2 regions of the Kitasatospora sp. NPDC088783 genome follow, and region 2 is predicted to be linked to the other one. Evidence: riboswitches for the same ligand, from Rfam matches in the RefSeq annotation. Region 2 holds a riboswitch; the other holds the start of a gene.
What was found. Region 2 has a riboswitch for S-adenosylmethionine ahead of thrC (threonine synthase). Riboswitches for the same ligand answer to the same signal wherever they lie in the genome.
Positions count from the first base shown of each region.

Region 1: it holds a riboswitch for S-adenosylmethionine, as region 2 does, so the genes downstream of both, ACIP60_RS26580 (aminotransferase class V-fold PLP-dependent enzyme) here and thrC (threonine synthase) in region 2, are expected to answer to the same signal.

Region 1 is NZ_JBIVKJ010000010.1:223,296-226,497, reverse strand. It holds gene ACIP60_RS26590 (hypothetical protein) at 1-407, shown strand, start outside; gene trpD (anthranilate phosphoribosyltransferase) at 536-1,609, shown strand; SAM riboswitch class IV at 1,725-1,842, shown strand; gene ACIP60_RS26580 (aminotransferase class V-fold PLP-dependent enzyme) at 1,889-3,202, shown strand, end outside.
Region 2 is NZ_JBIVKJ010000003.1:770,231-773,432, forward strand. It holds gene ACIP60_RS12000 (MoaD/ThiS family protein) at 403-681, opposite strand; gene thrC (threonine synthase) at 722-2,002, opposite strand; SAM riboswitch class I at 2,020-2,147, opposite strand; gene ACIP60_RS12010 (glucosyl-3-phosphoglycerate synthase) at 2,296-3,202, shown strand, end outside.

The sequences.
Region 1 (3,202 bases), on a different contig from region 2:
AGACGCTCACCGTTCTCGTCTACAGCGACGACCGCAACACCCGTGAGCAGGTGACCCTCGCCCTCGGCAGGCGGCCCGCCGCGGACGTCCCCGCCCTCGACTACCTGGAGTGCGCCACCGCGCCCGCGGTGCTGCGCGCCCTGGAGAAGGGCGGCGTCGACCTCTGCGTCCTGGACGGCGAGGCCGCCCCGGTCGGCGGGCTCGGCCTGACCCGGCAGCTGAAGGACGAGATCTACGGCTGCCCGCCGGTCCTGGTGGTGATCGGCCGGCCGCAGGACTCCTGGCTCGCCGCCTGGAGCCGGGCCGACGCCGCGATCTCCCACCCGGTCGACCCGGTCGGCCTCGCCGACGCCGCGACCGCGCTGCTGCGGGCCCGGCTCGCCCGGCGGGCGCCCGCCGGACGCTGACCGGCGCCGCCGCGTCTCAGCTGGAGAGAAGGGGGCGGCAACCCGGGGCGGCCGTCCCCGCTCGCTCGATAGGCTGACGTCGTTTCTTCGGGATTCCTCCGGGACGATGACGAGAGCTGGAGTCAGCCATGGTGAACGCGCACTCTGCGAACGGCGGTAGCGAGCCCGCGCAGGTGGTCCGCACCTGGCCCGACCTGCTCAGCTCGCTGCTCCAGGGCAACGACCTCTCGCAGGCCGACACCGCCTGGGCGATGGACCGGATCATGAGCGGCGAGGCCAGCCCCGTCCAGGTGGGCGGCTTCCTGATCGCGATGCGCGGCAAGGGCGAGACGGTCGAGGAGATCGCCGGCCTGGTCGAGGCGATGTACGCGCACGCGGTGCCGCTGGACGTCCCCGGCCCGGCGGTCGACATCGTCGGCACCGGCGGCGACCGGGCCAGGACGGTCAACATCTCCACCATGTCCGCGGTGGTCGCCGCCGCCGCCGGGGCGAAGGTGGTCAAGCACGGGAACCGGGCCTCCTCCTCGGCCTCCGGCTCCTCCGACGTGCTCGGCCGCCTCGGCATCAACCTGGAACTGCCCGCCGACCGGGTCGCGGCGGTGGCCGAGGAGGTCGGCCTGACCTTCTGCTTCGCCGCCAAGTTCCACCCCTCGATGCGGCACACCGCCCAGGCGCGGGCCGAACTGGCCGTCCCGACGGTCTTCAACATCCTCGGCCCGCTCACCAACCCGGCCAGGGTCACCTCGCACGCCGTCGGCTGCTTCGACACCCGGCTGGCCGGCCTGATCGCCGGCGTGCTGGCCCGGCGCGGCGCGCAGGGGCTGGTCTTCCGGGGGGACGACGGGCTCGACGAGTTGACCGTCACCACCACCTCGCACGTCTGGGTGATCCGCGACGGCGAGGTGACGGAGACCGGGTTCGACCCGCGCGAGGTGGGGATCGAGCTGGTCGGGATCGAGGCCCTGCGCGGCGCCGACGCCGAGCACAACGCGGACGTCGCCCGGCGGGTCCTGAACGGCGAGCGCGGGCCGGTGCGGGACGCCGTCCTGCTCAACAGCGCCGCCGCGCTGGTCGCGCTGGAGCTCGCGGAGGCGCCGCTCACCGCGCAGATCGCGACGGCGATGGAGCGGACCGCGGCGGCGATCGACTCGGGGGCGGCGGGGGCGCTGCTGAAGCGCTGGGCGGAGGCGACGCAGGCGTAGCGGACGCCCGTCCGGGGGCCGGGGCCGTCGTTCCCCGGCCCCTCGGCCGTCCCGCGCCTTCTCGCCATGTGGACGGGTGTTGAGACGGGACGCGTCTCGTGTACTGTTTTCGCCAGGTCATGAGTGACAGCGCGAAGCCCCAGCTGGCTGTCCGGCAACCCTCCGTCCGTGGCGGGGTGCCCTGGGTGAGGACCAGGCCGTGCGGCGACCAGTCCGCGCGGCAAGCGCGGACTTCCGGTGCAGCTCCTCCGGGGTCCTGACCCGTGGAGGAGTGCACCCATGTCTGTGACCACCGAGATCTGCGAGCCGCTGGCGGTGCTGGGCGGGGACGTCGAGGTGCCGCTGGCTTCCGGCGAGAAGGTCGGCTACGCGGCGCTGGACTACGCGGCGAGCGCTCCGGCGCTGAAGCGGGTGTGGGACGACGTCGCGGCGTACGCGCCGTACTACGGGTCGGTGCACCGGGGGGCCGGGTACCTGTCGCAGCTGTCGACCGACCTGTTCGAGCAGAGCCGGCGGACCGTCGCCGAGTTCCTGGGCCTGCGGGACGGGGACCAGGTGGTGTTCACCCGGGCGACCACCGACTCGCTGAACCTGCTGGCGGGGGCGGTCCCGGCCGGGACCGAGGTGTTCGCCTTCGAGACCGAGCACCACGCCTCGCTGCTGCCGTGGCGGCGCGAGGGCCTGACGGTGCGCTACCTGCGGGCGCCGCGGTCGCACGCGGAGGCGGTGGCGGCCCTGGAGGAGGCCCTGCTGGGGGCGGCCGAGGGGCCGAAGCTGTTCTGCGTGACCGGGGCGTCGAACGTGACCGGCGAGCTGTGGCCGGTCGGGGAGCTGACCGCCGTCGCGCACCGCTACGGCGCCCGGGTGGTGCTGGACGCGGCCCAGCTGGCGCCCCACCACCGGGTCTCGGTGCGGGAGTTGGACGTCGACTGGGTGGCGTTCTCCGGGCACAAGCTGTACGCGCCGTTCGGCGCCGGGGTGCTGGCGGGCCGCTCGGACTGGCTGGACGCCGCCGAGCCGTACCTGGCCGGCGGCGGGGCGAGCCGGACGGTGGCCCGCGAGCTGGACGGCTCGGTGGCGGTGGAGTGGCACACCGGCCCGGCGCGGCACGAGGCCGGTTCGCCGAACGTGATCGGTGCGTACGCGATCGCCTCGGCCTGCCGGGCGCTGGACGAGGCCGGCTTCGAGGTGCTGGAGGCCCGGGAGCGGGCGCTGGTGGCGAAGCTGACCGAGGGCCTGGCGGCGATCCCCGAGGTGCGGGTGCTCAGCCTGTTCGGCGAGGGCTCCGACCGGGTCGGCGTGGTGTCGTTCGTGGTGCGCGGCTGGAACAGCTCGCACTTCTCGGCCGCGCTCTCCGCCGAGTACGGCATCGGCGTCCGGGACGGGCTGTTCTGCGCCCACCCGCTGGTGCGCACCCTGCTCGGCGGTGAGGAAAGCGCCCCGAGCGAGTGCGGGGCGCCGGAGTCCTCGCTGCCGGGGGAGCGCAGCCTGAACGCGATCCGGGTCAGCTTCGGCGCCGGGACGCCCGTCGAGCACCTGGACCGGTTCCTGACCGCGGTGCGCGAGCTGGTCAGCGACGGCGCGAAGTGGACC
Region 2 (3,202 bases):
CGGGGAAACCCGCCACCCGGCGGGGGATGTCCCGGGCGAAAGGCGCATCCGCCGACAATTGCGGCGGGACATAACGGACGCGTCACCGCAAAACGCCGGAACAATTCTGACGGCGGCCTGACAGAAGGCGGGGAAAGCCGCCCGGCGCACGTCTCGGGGCGCGGGACGGGAGGCGGCCCGGCCGGGCGGGGCGCGGTGCGGTAATCGAGGATTGAACCGGGCCGGGGAGGGGAACGGCCCTGCCCGGCACTCTACTCCCCGGGCCCCGGCGGAATTCCGGCGGCCCGCCGGACGGGAGAACCGCAGGTGCGCGGCCCATTGGCCGCGGTACGCACGGAGCCGCCGCCCGGTCCGGGTAATTGAATTCCGGACCGGGCGGCGGCTGCGGGAATGCGGGCCGGGTCAGCAGCCGCCGGCCACCGCCGGAATGATCGACACCGAGGCGCCGTCCTTGATCTCGGTCTCCAGGCCCTCGGCGAAGCGCACGTCGTCGTCGTTCACGTACACGTTGACGAAGCGGCGCAGCTTGCCGCCGTCGTCCAGCAGCCGGGCGGCGATGCCGGCGTGGTTCGCCTCCAGGTCCGCGATGACGGCGGCCAGGGTGGCGCCCTCGGCGGTCACCTCGGCGGCGCCGCCGGTGTAGGTGCGCAGGATGGTCGGGATGCGGACGGTGGCGCTCATGCGGTGCTCCTCGGGGCGTGGGGTGTCCTACGGCTGGGGGTCAGGCGGTGGCGAGGCCGGCGGCGCGGAAGGACTCCAGCGTCGGGCGGATCACGGCGGTCATGCCGGCGTCGGCGACCGCGTCGAGGGTCTTGAGGCCGTCGCCGGTGTTGATCGCGACGGTCTCCTTGGACGGGTCGAGCAGGCCGTTCTCGACCAGCTTCTTCAGCACGCCGACGGTGACGCCGCCCGCGGTCTCGGCGAAGATCCCCTCGGTGCGGGCGAGCAGCTTGATCGCCTCGACCACCTCGGCGTCGGTGACGTCCTCGACCGCGCCGCCGGTGCGGCGGGCGATGTCCAGCACGTACGGGCCGTCGGCCGGGTTGCCGATCGCCAGCGACTTGGCGATGGTGTCCGGCTTGACCGGCTTGATCACGTCGCGGCCGGCCTTGAAGGCCGCGGAGACCGGGGAGCACCCCTCGGCCTGGGCGCCGAAGATCTTGTAGGGCTTGTCCTCGACCAGGCCGAGCTTGATCAGCTCCTGCAGGCCCTTGTCGATCTTGGTGAGCTGGGAGCCGGAGGCGATCGGGATGACGATCTGGTCGGGCAGCCGCCAGCCGAGCTGCTCGCAGATCTCGAACGCCAGGGTCTTGGAGCCCTCGCCGTAGTACGGGCGCAGGTTGACGTTCACGAAGCCCCAGCCCTCGCCGGCCGGGTCGCCGATCAGCTCGGAGCAGAAACGGTTCACGTCGTCGTAGTTGCCGTCGATGCCGACCAGCTCGCCGCCGTACACCCCGGCCATCACGACCTTGCCCTGCTCCAGGTCGTGCGGGATGAACACGCAGGACTTGAAGCCGGCCCGGGCGGCGGCGGCGCCCACCGCGCCGGCCAGGTTGCCGGTGGAGGAGCAGGAGAGCGTGGTGAACTCGAAGGCCCGGGCGGCCTCGATCGCGCAGGCCACCACCCGGTCCTTGAAGGAGTGGGTCGGGTTGCCCGAGTCGTCCTTGACGTGCAGCTGCGCGGTGAAGCCCAGCTCGCGGCCCAGGTTGTCGGCCTTGACCAGCGGGGTCCAGCCCGGGTTCAGGTTCGGCTTGCCGGCCACGTCGGCCGGGACGGGCAGCAGCGGGGCGTAGCGCCAGATCGACGCCGGGCCGGCCTCGATCCGCTTGCGCAGCTCCTCGGCGTCGTAGCCCGTGTAGTCGTAGGCGATCTCCAGCGGGCCGAAACACTCGGGACAGGCGAAGTCCGGGCCGAGCGGGGAGCGCGCACCGCACTCGCGACAGGACAGCGCGGTCGCCGGACCGAGGTCGACGGTGGTGGGTGCGGCGGTGTCAACAGCCATGGTGGCGAGGCCCTTTCTCCTCATCTTCCCCGGATCGCGGTCGCGTCCGGGACGGAATTGGCACCTGTCCCGCCGGGCCTGCAGGCCGCGCGGGAGGGTTGCCGGGACTTCAACGGGCCGTTCCCTCAGTCCCTCTGGATGAGCTCTGTGAAGTTGTGGTCGTACGCTGCGAGCGACCCCCGGGTGCGAAGGCGCGATCGCGATACCAAGACTGTATCCGAAGGCCCGCTCGGACCGACCCCCGCGTCCGACACCCGAGACGAACCGAGACGAACCGAGACAGGGAGCGAGACGTGCCGGAGCAGCCCGAGCCCGGGGTACTGCCGGAGGTGGCCGACTGGCTGCGCCGCCGTTCGTGGACGGCCGCCGACCGGCCGCTCGACCTGCTGCTGGCCGCCAAGCGCGCCGCCGGGGCGGCCGGCACGGTGAGCGTGGTGCTGCCCGCGCTGGACGAGGAGTCCACCGTCGGCGAGATCGTCGCCGCGATCCGGGCCGAGCTGGTCGAGCGCGTCCCCCTGGTGGACGAGCTGGTGGTGGTCGACTCCGGCTCGCGGGACGGCACCGCCGCCGCCGCGGCCGCGGCCGGCGCCCGGGTGGTGCACCGCGACGCGCTGCTGCCCCGGCTGCCCGCCGAGCCCGGCAAGGGCGAGGTGCTGTGGCGCTCGCTGCTCGCCACCAGCGGCGCGATCGTCTGCTTCGTCGACGCCGACCTGCGCGAGTTCGACCCGGCGTTCGTCTCCGGCATCATCGGCCCGCTGCTCACCGACCCCGGCCTGCACCTGGTCAAGGCCATGTACGACCGGCCGTTCGAGGCCGACGGCGCCGTCGTCCCGGCCGGCGGCGGCCGGGTCACCGAACTGGTCGCCCGCCCGCTGCTCAGCCTGCACTGGCCGCAGCTCGCGGGCTTCGTCCAGCCGCTCGGCGGCGAGTACGCGGCCCGCCGCGGCCTGCTGGAGCGGCTGCCCTTCCCGACCGGCTACGGCGTCGAGCTCGGCCTGCTGGTGGACGCCCTGGAGCTGGCCGGGCTGGACGCGCTGGCCCAGGTCGACGTGGGCGTGCGGCACCACCGGCACCAGGACGGCCAGGCCCTCGGCCGGATGGCCGCCACCATCTACCGCACCGCCCTGGAGCGGCTGGACCGCGCCCACCGCCTCAAGGCCGACCCCGACCTGGTCCGCCCGCTGCTCACCCAGTACACCC